2 regions of the Pantoea sp. GABEPS69 genome follow, and region 1 is predicted to be linked to the other one. Evidence: predicted binding sites of a transcription regulator. Region 1 holds the regulator's gene; the other holds the start of a gene.

What was found. The regulator sigma-54, encoded in region 1, starts transcription at its own class of promoters, with help from an activator protein. The targets are predictions, from matches to a motif close to GTTGGCACANNTTTCGCTNT.
Region 2: the regulator sigma-54 is predicted to act here: its motif matches at 5,936-5,955, upstream of glnK (P-II family nitrogen regulator).

What each region holds. Positions count from the first base shown of each region.
Region 1 covers NZ_CP118618.1:3,612,074-3,621,825, forward strand. The annotation lists gene lptA (lipopolysaccharide ABC transporter substrate-binding protein LptA) at 1-92, shown strand, start outside; gene lptB (LPS export ABC transporter ATP-binding protein) at 98-823, shown strand; gene rpoN (RNA polymerase factor sigma-54) at 871-2,304, shown strand; gene hpf (ribosome hibernation promoting factor) at 2,326-2,613, shown strand; gene ptsN (PTS IIA-like nitrogen regulatory protein PtsN) at 2,770-3,249, shown strand; gene rapZ (RNase adapter RapZ) at 3,304-4,158, shown strand; gene npr (PTS phosphocarrier protein NPr) at 4,155-4,427, shown strand; gene mtgA (monofunctional biosynthetic peptidoglycan transglycosylase) at 4,431-5,150, opposite strand; gene arcB (aerobic respiration two-component sensor histidine kinase ArcB) at 6,034-8,376, opposite strand; gene gltB (glutamate synthase large subunit) at 9,226-9,752, shown strand, end outside.
Region 2 covers NZ_CP118618.1:3,040,402-3,050,153, forward strand. The annotation lists gene PVE98_RS14950 (metal ABC transporter ATP-binding protein) at 1-304, opposite strand, end outside; gene PVE98_RS14955 (hypothetical protein) at 653-1,006, shown strand; gene tomB (Hha toxicity modulator TomB) at 1,155-1,532, shown strand; gene PVE98_RS14965 (HHA domain-containing protein) at 1,556-1,774, shown strand; RNA gene ffs (signal recognition particle sRNA small type) at 1,901-1,997, opposite strand; gene PVE98_RS14975 (MGMT family protein) at 2,164-2,475, shown strand; gene PVE98_RS14980 (YbaY family lipoprotein) at 2,508-3,065, opposite strand; gene tesB (acyl-CoA thioesterase II) at 3,266-4,129, shown strand; gene amtB (ammonium transporter AmtB) at 4,225-5,511, opposite strand; gene glnK (P-II family nitrogen regulator) at 5,545-5,883, opposite strand; gene PVE98_RS15000 (SmdB family multidrug efflux ABC transporter permease/ATP-binding protein) at 6,141-7,916, opposite strand; gene PVE98_RS15005 (SmdA family multidrug ABC transporter permease/ATP-binding protein) at 7,903-9,678, opposite strand; gene PVE98_RS15010 (Lrp/AsnC family transcriptional regulator) at 9,703-9,752, opposite strand, start outside.

The sequences.
Region 1 (9,752 bases):
ACAGCCAGGGTCAGAGCAAGCGCGTCACCACTGTGCTGGTGCCGTCGCAGCTGCAGGACAAGAACGCTAACAGCCCGAAAAAGAGTAACTGATCGCTATGGCCACTTTAATCGCAGAAAATCTGGCGAAGGCCTATAAAGGCCGTCGCGTGGTGGAAGATGTCAGCCTGCAGGTGAAATCAGGCGAGATCGTCGGCCTGCTCGGCCCTAACGGCGCGGGCAAAACCACCACCTTCTACATGGTCGTCGGCATCGTGCCGCGCGACGCGGGCCGCATCGTGATCGACGAGGATGATATCAGCATCCTGCCGCTGCACGCCCGCGCGCGCCGCGGCATCGGCTATTTGCCGCAGGAGGCGTCGATTTTCCGCCGTCTCAGCGTCTATGACAATCTGATGGCGGTGCTGCAAATTCGCGACGATCTTACCGAAGAGCAACGTCAGGATCGCGCTAACGAGCTGATGGATGAGTTCCATATCGCCCATCTGCGCGACAGCATGGGTCAGGCGCTGTCGGGCGGCGAGCGCCGCCGCGTCGAGATTGCGCGCGCGCTGGCCGCCAATCCTAAATTTATCCTGCTGGATGAGCCTTTCGCCGGCGTTGACCCCATCTCGGTTATCGACATTAAAAAAATCATCGAGCACCTGCGCGACAGCGGGCTCGGCGTGCTGATTACCGACCATAACGTACGTGAAACCCTGGCGGTTTGCGAACGCGCCTATATCGTCAGCCAGGGGCGTCTTATCGCTCACGGCACGCCGAATGAAATTCTTGAAGATGAGCAGGTTAAACGGGTTTATTTGGGCGAAGAGTTCAGACTCTGATAAGGTGTCGTTAATACGATGTTTGCTTAGGAAATCCCGTCCTGAATATGAAGCAAGGTTTGCAACTCAGGTTCAGCCAACAGCTGGCGATGACTCCACAGTTGCAGCAGGCCATCCGGCTGCTGCAACTCTCTACGCTTGAACTGCAGCAAGAGCTGCAGCTGGCGCTGGAGAGCAATCCGCTGCTGGAACAGGCTGAAGTGCATGAAGAGATCGACAGCCGCGACTATCAGGAAGATGAGGTGCTGGACACGCGCGAGGCGCTTGAACAGAAAGAGATGCCGGACGATTTGCCGCTCGACGCCACCTGGGACGAGATGTATACCGCAGGCACCCCTTCCGGCACCGGCACCGACTATCAGGACGACGAGCTGCCGGTCTATCAGGGCGAAACCACCCAGTCGCTGCAGGACTATCTGATGTGGCAGGTGGATTTAACGCCCTTTACCGATACCGATCGCGCTATCGCTACCTCGATCGTCGACGCCATCGACGATACCGGCTATCTCACCGTTTCGCTTGACGATATCCTCGACAGCATGGGCGATGAAGAGCTGGCGCTGGATGAGGTCGAGGCGGTGCTGAAGCGCATTCAGCGCTTCGATCCGGTCGGGGTCGGCGCGCGCGACCTGCGCGACTGCCTGCTGGTGCAGCTTTCTCAGTTCGCGCCGACCACGCCGATGCTGGCCGAAGCGCGTTTAATCGTCAGCGACCATCTTGACCTGCTGGCCAACCACGATTTCCGCAGCCTGATGCGCGTCACCCGTTTCAAAGAAGATGTGCTGAAAGAGGCGATGCTGCTGATTCAGTCGCTGGATCCGCGTCCTGGCCAGTCGGTGCAGACCGGCGAGCCGGAATATGTCATTCCCGATGTGCTGGTGCGCAAGGTCGGCAAGCGCTGGACGGTTGAGCTCAACGCCGATAGCGTGCCGCGTCTCAGAATTAATCAGCAGTATGCCGCTATGGGCGGCGCGGCGCGCAATGACAGCGACAGCCAGTTTATCCGCAGCAATCTGCAGGAAGCGCGCTGGCTGATCAAAAGCCTGGAAAGCCGCAATGACACGCTGCTGAAGGTTACGCGCTGCATCGTTGAGCAGCAGCAGGCCTTTTTCGAGCAGGGCGAAGAGTTTATGCGTCCGATGGTGCTGGCGGATATCGCCCAGGCCGTAGATATGCATGAATCCACCATCTCTCGCGTGACCACGCAGAAATACCTGCACAGCCCGCGCGGCATCTTCGAACTTAAATATTTTTTCTCCAGCCACGTGAATACCGAAGGCGGCGGCGAAGCCTCTTCTACGGCGATCCGCGCGCTGGTGAAAAAATTAATCTCGGCGGAGAATCCCGCTAAACCCTTGAGTGACAGCAAGCTCACCACCATGTTATCTGAACAGGGCATCATGGTGGCGCGCCGGACCGTCGCTAAATATCGCGAGTCTTTATCTATCCCGCCCTCCAACCAGCGTAAACAGCTGGTTTGACCGAAATGAGAAGGAAGACCTATGCAGCTAAACCTCACTGGGCAAAACGTTGAAATCACCGAACCACTGCGTGAATTCATCAACACGAAATTTGCCAAACTGGAACACTACTTCGATCGTATCAATCAGGTTTATATTGTTCTGAAAGTGGAAAAGGTCACTCAGGTTGCGGAAGCGACTTTGCACGTCAACGGCGGCGAGCTGCACGCCACGTCGGAAGCGGAAGATATGTACGCGGCGCTTGACGGACTGGTGGATAAACTCGCCCGTCAGCTCACCCGGCACAAAGACAAACTGAAAAAACACTAACCTTCACGCTTGCAGCGCGCTTGCCGCGCGCTCGGGGCGGTCAGGATGGGGCGGATTTACCGCCCCGTTTTGCCATCTGTGCAAGCGCCACGGGATACCGCGCGGCCGTTTAGCGCGGCAGGCCTGCGGCTCTGTGAACTCGCAAGTGAAACGACAATGAACAACGATCTGACACTGGAACTGAGCACCGTGCTGACGCCGGACTGTACGCGCAGCGGCGTACACTGCCAGAGTAAAAAGCGCGCGCTAGAAATTATTAGCGAGCTGGCAGCGAAGCAGCTTAATCTGCCGCATCAAACGCTGTTTGAAGCGATCCTGACCCGTGAACGCATGGGCAGCACCGGTATCGGCAACGGTATCGCCATTCCGCACGGCAAACTGGAAGAGGATACGCTGCGCGCCGTCGGCGTCTTTATCAGCCTCGACCAGCCTATCGCATTTGATGCGGTGGACAACCAGCCGGTCGATCTGCTGTTTGCGCTGCTAGTGCCGGCGGATCAGTGCAAAACCCATCTGCACACGCTGTCTCTGGTCGCGAAACGCCTGGCGGATAAGACCGTGTGTCGCCGCCTGCGCGCGGCGCAGAGCGATGAAGAACTCTACGCCATTATTACAGAAGCTCCAGAGGAGCAGTAACGCGCGCTGCGCTTTTACCGGCGTGCGCGCCGGTTTAAAACGGGAGAGAAGGTCATGGTGCTGATGATCGTTAGCGGTCGGTCAGGCTCAGGAAAGTCGGTGGCGCTACGCGCGCTGGAAGATATGGGGTTCTACTGCGTCGATAACCTGCCCGTGGTGCTGTTGCCCGAGCTGGCGAACTCGCTGGTGGAGCGCAATATTTCGGCCGCCGTCAGCATCGACGTGCGCAATATGCCGGAGTCGCCAGAGGTATTCGAACATGCGCTGAATAATCTGCCGGACGCCTTTTCGCCGCAGCTGCTGTTTCTGGACGCCGATCGCAATACGCTAATCCGCCGCTACAGCGACACGCGCCGCCTGCACCCGCTCTCCAGCAAAAATCTGTCGCTGGAAAGCGCCATCGATGAAGAGAACGATCTGCTGGAGCCGCTGCGCTCGCGCGCCGATTTAATTATCGATACCTCAGAAATGTCGGTTCACGAGCTGGCGGAGATGCTGCGCACGCGCCTGTTGGGCAAGCGCGAACGCGAACTGACCATGGTATTCGAGTCTTTTGGCTTTAAGCACGGCATCCCTATCGACGCTGACTACGTTTTTGACGTGCGCTTTCTGCCGAACCCGCACTGGGATCCCAAGCTGCGGCCGATGACCGGCCTCGATCGCCCCGTAGCGGCGTTTCTCGATCGCCATACGGAAGTGCACAACTTTATCTACCAGACACGCAGCTACCTTGAACTTTGGCTGCCCATGCTGGAAACCAACAACCGCAGCTATCTGACCGTCGCCATCGGCTGTACCGGCGGTAAACACCGTTCGGTCTATATCGCCGAGCAGCTGGCGGACTACTTCCGCTCACGCGGCAAAAACGTGCAGTCACGCCATCGTACGCTGGAAAAACGCAAATCATGACCGTCAAACAAACCGTGGAAATCAAAAATAAGCTGGGCATGCACGCGCGTCCGGCCATGAAGCTGTTTGAGCTGGTGCAGAGCTTCGACGCCGAAGTGTTGCTGCGTAACGAATCCGGCACCGAGGCGGAGGCCAGCAGCGTCATTGCCCTGCTGATGCTCGACTCGGCGAAAGGCGGTCATATTGAAATTGAAGCCAGCGGCCCGGAAGAGCGCCAGGCGCTGACTGCCGTCATCGAACTTTTCGAAGCCGGCTTCGACGAAGAGTAAAGACTAGTTGAGATGATGGCGCTGCAAAAAGCCTTCTCCGCCTAGCTGGCGCATCTGGCGCATAATCCACTGCTGACGCTGCCGCACATAGCCTGAAGGCGCGTCGGCGCGAAAACGGATGGGATTCGGCAGCACCGCCGCCAGCAGCGCCGCTTCCGCTATCGTCAAACGGCTGGCCGGCTTATGAAAATAGCGCTGCGCCGCCGCCTCCACGCCGAAGGTGCCCTGCCCGAACTCGGCGATATTGAGATAAACCGTCAGGATGCGACGTTTGGTCCAGACCGTTTCGATACCGACCGTTAAGCCCGCCTCCAGCCCTTTCCTCACCCAGCTGCGCCCATCCCAGAGAAAAAGATTTTTCGCCGTTTGCTGCGACAGTGTCGAGGCGCCGCGCATGCGCTCGCCTTCGCTGCCCAGCGCCGTTTCAATCGCGTCGACGTCAAAACCCCAGTGCTCAGGAAATTTTTGATCTTCTGCGGCAATCACCGCCAGCGCCATCCAGGACGATATCTCGTCGTGGCCCGCCCAGTCGGCGTGCGCGACATAATGAAAGTCGCCGCGCAGCCAGGCACCGATTTGCCGTTCCGCCATTACCGCGGAAAACGGCACCGGCAGAAAGGAAAACAGAATAATTCCGGCGACCCAGATCCCCGCTATGGCGACCACTGCGCCGATAACAGCGCGCTTAACGCGTTGCCAGCGGTTCCCTTTATTCTTGCTCATGCAATGTTCTCTTACCTGTTCCCTGCATTAATCAATTCCCGACGTGATGAAAGTCGCGTCTTGGTCAAAATCGCTGAAGAAGCGTCTGAATTTACGCGTTGCTTAACCGTTGCAGCGCAGTTTTGACCGTAAAATATTAAAACAGATCGAATGACATCAAGCACTTCCGTAAAAAAGGAATCGGTTCCATACTTGTTGTCCGCTTATCGCTTTCCACGCCATACACTTAACGATTTGTAATAAGCACCATTTCTAATGATTCGATTTTCTAAACTATGACAGACAGCGTACTGTTGTGCTTTTCACCAATTGAAGCGAATGGTTACACAACAGGCAACTTCAGGCTGCTAATTTGATCTTCGTAGCGCTGTCTGTGCCACTCAATTTTATGCTTAGCGCCCTGTAAAATGACAGGACTTAATTTAAATCTGGAACTTTAAAGGCGCGCTTTCCAAAACGTTTTGGATAATATCGTGGCAACAGCACTTTATACTTTAAATTTCATTGCGTTATCATACTTAAAACGGCTAAAAACGGTTGGGTGCCCTTTTCCCTGGTTTGAGGCCATGCGCTTATCGTCACGGCAAACGAAAACCGCACAAAAAATGCAACAATTGGTCAAAATAAGCGCAATGCAACGCAGAAATTAATTCCTTGCTTGACTGTGTTGCCAAATTAATGTTTTCTGTATTTAAACGCTGCTCAACATCACACATTTTAATGAATCTTTACCTGGTCATTGATGAATTTGCTAAGGTGATGACAGACGTTAACCGATACCACGCTGCTGCGCTTAAACTCCTCCAAGTATAGCAACAGCGACTTTTTCCCTGGTGTTGGCGCAGTATTCGCGCACCCCGGTCTTCGACTGGGGTCATTTTTTTTAAGCCCCCTGGTTTTCTCTTTCCGCCACCCAGTCGCGCAATACCTGAACGTCATGACGCCACTCGCGCTTGAGCTCTTCGACCCATTCGCCTACGTTGTCCCACCATGCCGGCAGTTCCGGGCTTTGAATCTGTTTAGCCACCTGCTGCAGATGCTGTAACCCGACCGATCCCGCCGCGCCTTTAATTTTGTGCCCCTCTTCCGCAATGCCTTTCTGGTCGCGCGCCATAAGATTCGAATCGAGCACCTCCAGATAGCCAGGCATCATCTGTTCAAACATCGTCAGGCTCTGCGTAATCAGGCTGGGACCCACCAGTTCGATATATTGCTCCAGCATCGGCACATCCAGCAGCGCGCGCGTCTTGTCATCGCTTTCAGGGTGGTCAGCGTCGATCTCTTCGTTCTGATGATCCCAGAACTTCTTGATCATGGCGGTCAGCGCCGGAACGGAAAGCGGTTTGCTCAGCACGTCGTCCATACCGGCCTCCAGATACTCTTTTTTGTCTTTGAGCACGTTGGCGGTCAGCGCCACCAGCGGCGGCAGGCTGGCGTCTGGATAACGCTGATGGATGGCGCGCGAGACGTCGAGGCCGGTCATATCCGGCAGCTGGATATCCAGCAGGGCGAGATCGAATTCCAGCGGATCGAACATCTCCAGCGCGGCCTGGCCGGTCATGGCGACCTCGACGCTGCAGCCAAGCTTCTCCAGCACCGACCGCGCCACGATTACGTTCAGCTCGATATCTTCCACCAGCAAAACGTGCAGCGCCGGCAGCGGCATGCTGTCGTCCCTGCTGTCATCTTCCACCTCTTCGGCCACGCGCGGTGCCTTGATCAGCACGGTAAAGCAGGAGCCCTGGCCCGGCGCGCTGCGTACGGTAATATCGCCGCCCATCGCCTGCGCCAGGCGACGCGACACCGCCAGCCCGATGCCGGTACCGGTGGCCGGCTTGCCGCCGTGCTGATCTTTCACCTGATAATACATGGCGAAGATCTTGTCCTGCTCTTCCTGTGGAATACCCTGCCCGGAGTCTTCAACCTCGAAGCGCAGAGTCTCGTTCGGCTCGTAGGCGACGCGCACCACGATTTCGCCCTGCTGGGTGAACTTCACCGCGTTGCCGATCAGGTTCCACAGGATCTGGCGCAGGCGCGTGCCGTCGGCGCAAATCTTGTGCGGCAGCGGTAGCTCAGGCGCCATCACGAATCTGAGCCCTTTCGGCTGCGCCAGCAGCCCGGAAAGGTTCTCCAGATCCGCCAGGAAGCCGGTGAAGTCGAGCGGCTGATTATCCAGCTGCACCTTACGGCGCTCGATCTTGTCGACTTCGATAACGTCGTTGAAGATATTGCCGAGCGTAATCGCTGAAACGTGAATGGTTTTCAGGTATTTCAGCTGCTCCTGATTGAGATCGGTATCGAGCAAAATGCGGCTCAGGCCCACAATGCCGTTAAGCGGCGTACGCAGCTCGTGGCTGATCGTAGAGATAAAGGTGGTTTTCTCCCGGCTGGCATTCTCCAGCGCGTCCTGATAGCGCTTACGCTCGGTAATATCGCGGCCAAAGCCCATTAGCCCGCTGCGTTTGCCTACGCGGTCGTAGTAAGGCACTTTACGAATTTCAAAACAGGCTTTGCGCCCGTCCGGATATTGCAGCCACTGTTCATAAGTGAGCGACACGTTATGACGGAAAACTTTTTCATCCGTCTCCAGCACTTTGGTAGCAGCGTCATCGTCATAAATATCGCGCGGCGTCAGGCCGATCAGCTGCTTTTCGCTTTTGCCGGTCAGCAACTCCATGGCGCGGTTACAGCCGGAAAACTGCTTGTCGATATTGCGGTAGAACACCAGATCGGGCGAAGCGTCGAGGAAAGAGCGGAGAAACGAGGATTGCTGTTCCAGTTCGATCTGCGCCTGTTCGCGGCGCGCCATCTCCTCGCGCAGCTTATCCATCACCTGCTCGCGCGCCTGCTCCGCCTTGATACGATCGTTAATTTCCTGATTGAGCTGGGTGATGGTCTCTTTCATCTGCTGATTGAGCTCTAAATCGCGGGTGCGCATCTCTTCCAGCTTGTCCACCAGCCGCGACAGACGCTGACGCGACTCCTCCAGCTGATCGACCACCACCGAGAGAAAGTAGACCGCCCAGGGCGTAATCAGCAGCCCGAAGAACACTGAACGTACCACGTCGATGCTCTCGACATGGCCGCGCAGCACCATGGTCACCGCCATCTGCACCACCATCGCCAGCACCACCAGCGCCGACGCCAGCAGCAGCGAAAAACGCACCAGTCCCAGCTTAACCATCAAATCAACATAATACTGCGCCAGCAGGCGAATCTGTTTCATACGAACTCCCTGGAAAAGAACAGGCTCATCATAGCGTAATTACTCTGCCGATGGCGCGACGAAGCGCCGGAAAGCGCGCGTTACGCCCCGTTATAGTGCATCTGACGCCACGATCGCCGACGATACCTGCGCTGGCGCTAAATCACTTGACTAATTGCGCCAACCGAATAATCTGAAGGGCCGCCTGTTGCGTGGCGACTGTGATCCAAACCTTTCTTTTTCTTTGTCGACAACCTTTCGTTGTCCCGGCATCCCTTTTTCCATTTGAATAGAAATTCATTTTAATTGCGTGAATAGTCGCGCTCATCCTGATTAATTTTACTTATGAAGCCTGCTCATTTGCGGCAAAAAGGCTGTTATAAGAAAAACAGATACATGATGTGCGGGTAATCTGCTATCCAGCAGATTCTGCTGTTAAAGCATATCAAACCAGCACGGCGAAGGGATGTGACGGCTGCATGACAGTGAGACAGTTCACATTTCGGCCGGGCAGAGGTAATGGCCTGCAGCCGCTTTTTTAGCATTTAAATGAATGAAATTCAGTAAGTTAAGCAACAACACCCTGATAAAAAGACGACCAGGAACGCTATTTGACCTTATTCCGCTTTCCCGATAAGTTGGAAATCCGCTGGAAGCTTTCTGGACGGGTGCTCAACTCGTCATATTTATGCAGTAACAGAGATTCCCCCTGTAACAAGACCACGACGCTTGTGACAACGACGCCAAAGGCCAGACAGATGGGGCGACACAGGAGTGCAGCGCACGATGCGCGCCAGCCTGTCGCTTAGCACTTTCTGCGCCCGTAGCCCGACCAAAGGGAATCCACAGAGCCTGGGGAGGTTCACTGAAATGTTGTATGACAAATCCCTTGAAAAGGATAACTGTGGTTTCGGCCTCATCGCCCATATAGAAGGCGAACCTAGCCACAAGGTGGTGCGTACCGCTATCCACGCGCTGGCCCGTATGCAACACCGTGGCGCGATCCTTGCCGACGGCAAGACCGGCGACGGCTGTGGTCTGTTATTACAAAAACCTGACCGTTTCTTCCGCGTCGTTGCGGAAGAAAAAGGCTGGCGCCTGGCGAAAAATTACGCCGTGGGCATGCTGTTCCTGAGCCATGATGAAGAAGAGGCTCAGGCGAGCCGCCGCATTGTGGAAGAGGAAGTGGTCCGTGAAACCCTCTCTGTGGTCGGCTGGCGCGACGTGCCCGTCAATCAGGACGTATTGGGAGAGATCGCCCTCTCCTCTATGCCGCGCATTCAGCAGCTCTTTATTAACGCCCCGGCCGGCTGGCGTCCGCGCGATATGGAGCGTCGCCTTTATATGGCGCGCCGCCGCGCGGAAAAGCGCATTGAACAGACCGACGATAAAGCATT
Region 2 (9,752 bases), 570 kb from region 1:
TGCCGCCAAACCAGCCGCAGCGCGGCCAGCAGCCGATCGACACCAGTTCAAAAACGGTTAACGGAAAGCGCGTCTCCAGCTCGCTGCGCTGCGGCATCCAGCCGATAGCCTTGCGGGGAAGTTGCAGCTCGCACTTTCCGGCAACCGGTTTTATCAGTCCGGCGATGGTTTTTAGCAGCGTTGATTTGCCGCTGCCGTTGGCGCCGACCAGCGCCGTCATGCTGCCAAAGGTTAATTCGGCATTAATGACCGGCGTTACTGCCCTGTTCTGATAGCCAGCCTGCAGCTGGGCGAAGCGCATCATGATGCGACTCCCCACTTTATCGCCAGCGCCAGCAGGACGACGATGAACAAGGCGACAGCGACTCGTCCGCCCAGTGAAAGCAGCATTCCGCTCTGATTCATAACTCACTCATTATGTTATAACATAACAATAATCTATCCTGGTTTTAGCGCGAGGTGTGCATGCAATATGTTTCAAAAGGTATCAGCAGTTCTGTACGTCTTCTTAAAAGGAGATGCCATTTATCTGATTCAGCGAGGAAAAAAGCTTTACGAATAATAACAATAGGTTTTGTCGTTAAGAGAGGAGTTGCAAAGTGGTTGCACAAGTCTAATGATCGGTTTAACAATCTATTGAGCGGTAAATGAAATGTCTCTGCAGCTTGAAAGCAATATCAACCCGGATAACCCGTCCGTCCCAGAATTAACGGCGTTTATCCAACGGAATATTCCCAAAATAGCGCAACCTCTGGCAGGTGATTTGCAATGGTATTCACCGCACGCGCAGTTAGTTCCAGAGAGTTTTAAAATAAAGTCTGTAGAAAAGTTAGCCAGCAATCGTTTTAAAATGCTTTATCAATTCGATGGACATATATTTAGTCCTTGCCTGGATTTAAATGAAGTTTTTACTCGCGAAGAACAGGTTCTGTTTCAGGTTCTTCCCGGCAGACTTGAGTTTGAGCTCATAGAGAGCCAGCAACCTTCACCCGCTGACGAATTGTAATATTTGGTAATTGAGGTGAGCAAATCTAATGATTGTGTTTTATATTTAATGTATCCCAAGCTCTGACCGCTATTCGTAATCACTTCCTGGCCGCTTAACCTTAACTCGCCGCGTTGCGGTATCCGTGCAAGCTATGGAGGGGAAAAAGATGGACGAGTACTCACCGAAACGGCATGATATTGCCCAGCTTAAATTCCTGTGTGAGAGCCTGTTTGACGAAAGCATGGCGACGCTGACCGACAGCCATCACGGCTGGGTTAACGACCCGACTTCTGAGAACAATTTACAGCTTAATGATTTGATTGAGCACATTGCTTCTTTCACGATGAATTACAAAATTAAGCATGCTGAAGATGAAGATCTGATAACGCAAATCGACGACTATCTTGACGATACCTTTATGCTATTCACTAATTACGGTATCAATGCCCAGGATCTGAATCGGTGGCAGCGTTCCGCCCGACGCTTATTTAATCTTTTTAGCGAAGAGTGCGCTTTCCTTCAGCAACCCAGTCACTCCATTTAGGTAAACACGAGACCGGTTTATTTATGAACGATAAAAATCTGACTAAAACTGATTATTTGATGCGGCTGAGACGCTGCCGCTCGATCGATACGCTCGAACGCGTGATTGAAAAGAATAAGTACGAATTATCCGATGACGAACTGGCGGTATTTTACTCCGCTGCCGATCATCGTCTGGCTGAACTGACGATGAATAAGCTTTACGATAAAGTTCCTGGCTCGGTATGGAAGTTTGTGCGTTAACACACTGTTTTTCCTTCCTCTTAGCTACAACACACCCGCTTTATTCTGAATAAATCTTTAACTGGCCATGGAGTGGCGGTTATGAGAGACGTCTGGGGATTTTCCGAGAGGAGAAAGTGGTGGAGGCCCTGCCAGCCACATCCCGGCACACGCGTCGCCTGCTGCGGCTGCTTCCTTCCGGACCTGACCGAGTTCACAAGTTAGCATTGCGGGAGGACCAACAGAGCCTCCATTGACAAGCCCTCTTTCGAAGGCGGGGGCATTATCAGGGAAGCCCCCGGCAATTGCAAGCGCCGACCGGATGACCGTTGTTTTCTTGAACAATGCGTCTCGCCAGAGGGCCGCATGGCTGTGCTACAGTAGCGTTTTTGCTTCTGCGCAAGGTCGTTATGGATCCGCAAGAGAGTTTTCAGCAGCGCATATGGCACATCGTGGCCGCTATTCCGCCAGGCAAAGTCGCTACCTATGGCGATATCGCCCGGCTGGCGGGTTCGCCGCGTGCGGCGCGTCAGGTGGGTGGCGTACTGCGTCGTTTGCCCGTCGGCAGTCGGCTGCCGTGGCATCGCGTCATTAACCGTCACGGCACCATTTCGCTACAGGGCGACGATTTGTTAAGACAACGCGACGCGCTGGCGGCGGAAGGCATTGAAATAAGTGACGACGGGCGCGTCGCGCTGGATGTTTATCGCTGGCAGCCCTGACAGCGGGGCGAAACCGCCCCGCTCTGAGATGATTACAGACTGGTTGGTGCAGGCACGGCGGAAGATGGCGTGACCTGAGTCGGCGAGGTCGAGGGCACAGTGCTGACCGCGCCGGGCTGCGTAGGCAGCGCGGTTTGCGGTACTGGCACCAGCAGCAGTTCCGCTTTGGTGCCGCCCTGGTTGATGACCGGTTTCACCGAATCGGTGATAAAGGCCAGCTTGCCGTCGATGGTAATAGCCGCGCTCAGCAGAATACGCGCGTTGGGCTGGATATCCGCCGGGTTAAACGGCAGCACGAACTGGAACGGCGCCTGCTTGCCCTGTGTGTGTACGGCGCGCTGCGACAGCACTTTCGACGGCGCGTTCGCTACTGTCGCGTCGGAGAGCGTGACCGTCAGCACCGCGTCAGGCGGCAATGCGATCCGCTGACGAATATAGACCGAACCGCTCACGTTAGGCTGCGCAATCGCCGCCTGTTGCCCTGCCGCGCTGGCGCCCAGCGTCGGTACCGGTACCGGCTTGCTGTGATCGGCACAGCCTGCGGCAGCTGCAATCAAGGTAATACCACTTACCACTTGCCAGAGTTTCATTGATGTCGTCTCCATCTGATCACTATGATTATCGGCTGCGAATTTATCGCCTGGGGTTTCATTCGCCTTATGTGGTTAATCCTGGCATAAAATCCAGATATTTCCTCTCTCTCCCCGCGTGGCGTCCGCTGCACTCTTTGATTGACGGCAACTGGTCGGATCTTTCACACTGAGCGGGTTAACTTTGTGAGGATTGCACTATGAGCCAGGCGCTGCAAAATCTGCTGAATTTATTAAATCTGGAAAAGCTGGAAGAGGGTCTCTTTCGCGGCCAGAGCGAGGATTTAGGACTGCGTCAGGTGTTTGGCGGTCAGGTGGTCGGCCAGGCGCTCTACGCGGCGAAACAGACCGTGCCGGAAGAGCGTATTATCCACTCTTTCCACAGCTACTTTTTACGGCCGGGCGACAGCAAGAAAGGCATTATTTACGATGTGGAAACCCTGCGCGACGGCAAAAGCTTTAGCGCGCGCCGCGTCAGCGCGGTACAGAACGGGCAGCCTATTTTCTATATGACCGCCTCTTTCCAGGCGCCCGAGAGCGGCTTCGAGCATCAAAACGCGATGCCTGAAGTGCCCGGCCCGGAGACGCTGGCGTCGGAGCAGGATCTGGCGCAAAAGATGGCGCATCTGCTGCCGGAAAAGGTGCGGGAGAAGTTTATCGCCGAGCGGCCGCTGGAGATACGCCCGGTTCAGATCCACAATCCGCTGAAAGGCCGCGTCGACGAGCCGGTACGTCAGGTCTGGATCCGCGCCAACGGCGGGCTGCCTGCCGATTTGCGCATTCACCAGTACCTGCTGGGCTACGCCTCCGATCTCAACTTTCTGCCGGTGGCGCTGCAGCCGCACGGCAAAGGATTTCTTGAGGCAGATATGCAGGTCGCTACCATCGACCATTCGATGTGGTTTCACCGCCCGTTCAACTTCAGCGACTGGCTGCTCTACAGCGTGGTGAGCACCTCGGCCTCCGGAGCGCGCGGTTTTGTGCGCGGCGAGTTCTATAACCAGCAGGGCGTGCTGGTCGCCTCGACCGTGCAGGAAGGCGTGATGCGTCAGCGCAGCGTATAAGCTATCAGGCCGCGCAAAAGCAAAAAATAAGGGGCGAATCGTCGCCCCTTTTTGTTTTTTCTGTTTTTAGCGCACTGCTTTTCTTGCCCAGCAGCTTACTGGTTGTAAGCGTTCTCGCCGTGGCTGTTGACGTCCAGACCTTCGCGCTCCTGCTCTTCCGGCACGCGCAGGCCGACAATCATATCCGCCAGCTTAAAGCCGATAAAGGCGACCACCGCAGACCAGACGATCGTTACGCCGACGCTGAACAGCTGCACCCATACCTGATGGCCCATGGTGACGCCTTCCGCATAGCCGACGCCGCCCAGCGAAGAAGAGGCGAATACGCCGGTCAGGATACAGCCGACGATGCCGCACACGCCGTGCACGCCGAAGACGTCGCACGGGTCGTCCACGCGCAGCATTTTCTTCAGCGAGGTCACGCCCCACAGCCCGGCCAGACCGCCCACCAGGCCGATAATCAGCGCGCCGCCGACGCCCACATAGCCGCAGGCCGGAGTAATGGCCACCAGGCCGGCGATAAAGCCCGAACAGGCGCCCAACAGTGACGGTTTACCGCGCACCGCCCATTCGCCGAAGGTCCATGACAGCACCGCGCCTGCGGTCGCTACCACAGTGTTCAGGAAGGCCAGCGCGGCAATTTCGTTAGCGGCGGAGGCGGAGCCGGCGTTGAAGCCGAACCAGCCCACATAGAGGATCGCCGTGCCGGTGAAGACCATCGGCAGATTATGCGGTTTGAACGCCTCTTTGCCGAAGCCGGCGCGTTTGCCCACCAGATAGGCGCCGACCAGACCCGCGATAGCGGCGTTAATATGCACCACGGTGCCGCCGGCGAAGTCCAGCGCGCCATCCTGCGCAAGAAAACCGCCCGCCCAGACCATGTGCGCAATCGGCAGATAGGCCAGCGTTACCCACACGCCGACAAAAATCAGCACGGCGGAGAAGCGAATACGCTCGGCGATGGCGCCGACGATCAGACCCACGGTGATACAGGCGAACGACGCCTGGAACGCCACGTGGATATACTGATAGAAACTGCCCATTACCGCTTTCAGCTCGATGTTTTTCAGCATCGCCCACTGGAAGCTGCCGAAGAAGGCGTTGCCTTCGCTAAAGGCCAGCGAATAGCCGTACACGATCCACAGCATGCAGACCAGTGCAAAAGTCACCGCCACCTGCGTCAGCATAGAGAGCACGTTTTTGCCGCGAATCAGACCGCCGTAAAACAGCGCGATCCCTGGAATCGTCATAAACAGCACCAGCGCGGTGCAAATCATCATAAATGCGTTGTCGGCCTTATCCGCTACGGCAGGCGCAGCCATCGCCAGCGACGGTAACAGCGACAGGCTGATGAGGCCCAACAAGGTGAGTGCTTTATTCATTTTTTTCCATCCCATCAGATAACGTAGCCGAAATTAGAGCGCTGCTTCGTCGGTTTCACCGGTACGAATACGAATAACGCGCTGCAGCTCGGCGACAAAAATTTTGCCGTCACCGATCTTGCCGGTATAGGCCGCTTTGCTGATCACATCCACCACTTCGTCGAGCTGGTCGTCGGCGATCGCGACGTCGATCTTGACCTTGGGCAGAAAGTTCACGCTGTACTCGGCGCCGCGATAGAGCTCTGCATGGCCTTTCTGGCGACCGAACCCTTTAACTTCAGAGACGGTCAGCCCCTGAATGCCGATAGAGGAGAGAGCTTCGCGCACATCCTCCAGTTTGAACGGTTTGATGACCACGGTAACCAGCTTCATTGCATCCCCTCCGGGTAATAGACAAGTGAGTCGCCTCAGACACGCAGAGACAGAAGCAAAGGCTGTGCCAGGAATGAAAACGCGCAGGCGGCGCGGCATAAATGCAGCCCGGCCTGGCCTGAATTGGCAAAAGAAGAGAGTGGAAAAAGAAAAGCGAAACCAGAAGCTAAATAAACTGCACTTCTTTGGTGCTTGTGGCCTCAAAGAAGTGCAAAGAGTGAGAACATTCTGATAAATGCGCGCAAAAAAGGTGCAATTTACTCTACGGTAGCGACCGCCTTGCCCGACGCGAGTTCATCGCCCGCCTGCTGCAGCTGATACATCTGCCAGTAGCGCCCCTGTCGCGCCAGCAGCGCGGCGTGATCGCCCTGCTCTACCACCTGACCACGATGCAGCACCAGAATAGTGTCGGCCTCGGTAATGGTCGACAGACGATGGGCGATCACCACCAGCGTCGTGTGCTGGCGCAGTCTGCTCAGCGTCTGCTGAATCGCCTGCTCGGTGCCGGAGTCGATATTGGCGGTCGCCTCGTCGAGGATAAGAATCTGCGGCATCTCCACCAGCACGCGCGCCAGCGCCAGCAGCTGCTTCTGCCCGACCGACAGGTTATTGCCCTGTTCGCCGAGTCGTGTATGAATGCCGTCTGGCAACGCATGCGCCAGCGATGCGAGCTGCACCTGCTCCAGCGCCTGCCAGACTGCCTCTTCGCTGATATCGCGACCGAGGCGCACGTTAGCCAGCAGGCTGTCCGCCAGCACCACCGGATCCTGCTGCACCATGGCGATGCCGCGACGCAGCGTCTGATGGCTGAGCTGACCAATGGGACGATCGTCCAGCCAGATTTCGCCGCGCGTCGCCGGATAGTAGCCCATCAGCAAATTCGCGAGGGTGCTTTTACCGCTGCCGGTATGGCCGACCAGCGCCACGAAACTGCGCGCCGGCACCTCAAGGTTGATATCGCTCAGCACCTCGCGATCGGCGCGATAGGCGAAACTCAGCTGACGCAGCGAGATGCGTCCCGAAGTCAGTGGACGATCGTCGCTGCCGTAGCGCTGCTGCGTGGCATCCATCAGCTCGAAAATGCGTTCGCCCGACACCACCGCCTGCTGCAGCATCGACTGCTGTGTCGTGAGTTCGATCAGCGGTTCGTTGAGACGGCCAAGATAGGTGATAAAGGCATAGAGCACGCCGACTTCGAAAATGCCCGGCGAGGAGAAGCTGAACAGCATCAGCAGCCCGCAGAGGATCATCGCCGAAAACAGGCTGAGCAGCGGACGCAGCAGAAAACCGTCGAGCCGCAGCGTCTGCATGCGCGCCTGATAGTGCGAGCGGCTGGCCTGGCTCATGCGCTCGCCGAAGCGCGCCTGCTGGCGAAACTGCTGGATCACGCTCATACCGTTGATCACTTCGTTAAAGCCGTTGTTGATATCCGCCAGATAGCTGCGCACGCGGCGCGCGATGGGCGTGCTGTAGCGCTGATAAATCAGCATCACCGTCAGTACCAGCGGGAAGATCGCCATCGCCACCAGCGCCATGCGCCAGTCGAGGCTGAACATCGCCACCATCATCGCGCCGATCAGCGCCGCGCTGCGCAGCACCGTGGCCACCACCGTCACGTAAAGATCCCTGATCACTTCGGTATCGTTGGTGACGCGCGAGATAATCTGTCCAACCGGCTGGGTGTCGAAGGCGCTGAGCGGCTGACGCAGCGCCGCGTCCATAACGTCGCTGCGCAGCTGCTGCACCACGCCGATCGCCGCGCGGTTAAACAGCAGCGCCTGGAAATAGTGCAGCCCTGCCGCCAGCAGCTGGAGGAGAATAAAGCCCGTCACCAGCCCGGCGACGATGCCCCAGGGCATCTGGTGCTTCGCCACCAGGTTATCGATAAAGTAACTGACCAGCACCGGTCCGGTCACCTCGGCCGCGGCGGCGATCCAGAGCAGACCGACCGCCAGGCTCAGCGATTTGCGCCACGGCCTGCCGTAGGCGAGCAGCCGCTTCAGCGTTGGCCATAAGCGTTTAGAGGTCGCCATCGAGCGCTCCTTTTGCCGATTCGTCTTCGTCCAGCGCCGCCTCAAGCTGTTGATAGCGATACATATCGCGATACCAGCCCGGCTGCGCCGCCAGCGCGTCATGATCGCCGCGCTGGGCGATCTCGCCCTGCTGCAGCACCAGAATTTCGTTCGCTTCCGCCAGCGCCGACAGGCGATGCGCGCTGATAATCAGGGTGCGGCCCCGGCCCCAGAGGCGCAGGTTATGCAGAATATCGTGCTCGGTGCGGCCGTCGACCGCCGACAGGGCGTCGTCGAGGATCAGGATCTCCGCGTCGAGCAGCAGCGCGCGCGCAATTGATAGCCGCTGCTTCTGGCCGCCCGAAAGCATCACGCCGCGTTCGCCCACTTCGGTGGCGTAACCCTGCGGCAGCCGCAGGATATCCTCATGCACGCAGGCCAGCTTCGCCGCGCGCTCAATCTCCTCCTGAGTGGCGTCGGGCTTGCCCAGCGCGATATTGCTCGCCACGCTGTCGGAGAAGAGGAATGGCGTCTGACTGACGACCGCCAGCCGGCTGCGCCAGCTGTCGATGCGCAGCTGCGTCAGGGGAATGTCGTGGTAGCGAATATCCCCCTGGTCGATATCGAAATGGCGCTGCAGCAGGCTGAGCAGCGTGCTTTTTCCGCTGCCGGTTGGGCCGCACAGGCCCAGCATCTGTCCGGGCTTCAGCGCAAAGTTGAGGTTGCGCAGCACCGGCGCGGCGCTGGCCGGATAGCGAAACTCGCGGATCGAAGCCTGCAGCACGCCCGCTTCCGCCGGCGGCTCCCTTTCGCCATCCTCGACCGCAGGCGCTTCCGCCAGCAGCGCGCCGATGCGGCTCCAGGCGGCGCTGCCGCGCTCGACGATGTTGAACATCCATGCCAGCGCCAGCATCGGCCAGATCATCAGGCCGAGATACATCACAAAGCTGGTGAGCTGACCGAGCGTCAGCTGATCGTGCCACACCATCCAGCTGCCGCCGCCAATCGCCAGCAGGTTCGAGAAGCCGATAGCGATATAGATGGTCGGGTCGAAACGGGCGTCGACGCGCGCCACACGCAGGTTTTTCGCGCCGGTATCGCGCGCAATAGCGGAGAACTGATCCGACTGGTGCGACTCCAGGCCAAACGCCTTAATCATGCGGATGCTGGTCAGGCTCTCCTGCGTCTGGTCGTTCAGGCTGGAGAAAGCCGCCTGCGCCAGCTTAAAACGGTCATGCAGCTGGTTGCCGTAGCGGTGGATAAACAGCGCCATGATCGGCATCGGCACCAGCGACAGCAGCGTCAGCTGCCAGCTGATCTGCAGGCTCATCACCAGCAGCACCACGCAGCCCATCACCAGCGAATCCACCAGCGTCAGCACCCCTTCGCCGGCGGCGAACACCACGCGATCCACGTCGTTAGTGGCGCGTGCGATAAGATCGCCGGTGCGATGACGCAGGTAAAAAGCGGGATGCTGACGGCTGAGCTGGCGATAGAAATCTTCGCGCAGTTCGACGGCAAGCTGATAGGAGGCGCCGAACAGCAGCACGCGCCAGACGTAGCGCAGCAGGTAGGTCGCCACGGCGGTGACCAGCATCACGCCGATCCACATCATAATAGTGCGCCCGCTCATGGTGTGATGCGTGACGCCATCGACGATCACGCCTACCAGATGCGGCGGCAGCAGCTGCAGGATAGCGATAACGATCAGGAGAGTGATCGCGCCCAGATAGCGTCGCCACTCGCGGATGAAATACCAACTTAACTGGCTGAATAGTCGCACTACGCTCTTCTCTTTCTTTTTGCCTCAGGGGGCAACGGGTAACGCCGTGGTGTATTTGATCTCCTCCATGGCGA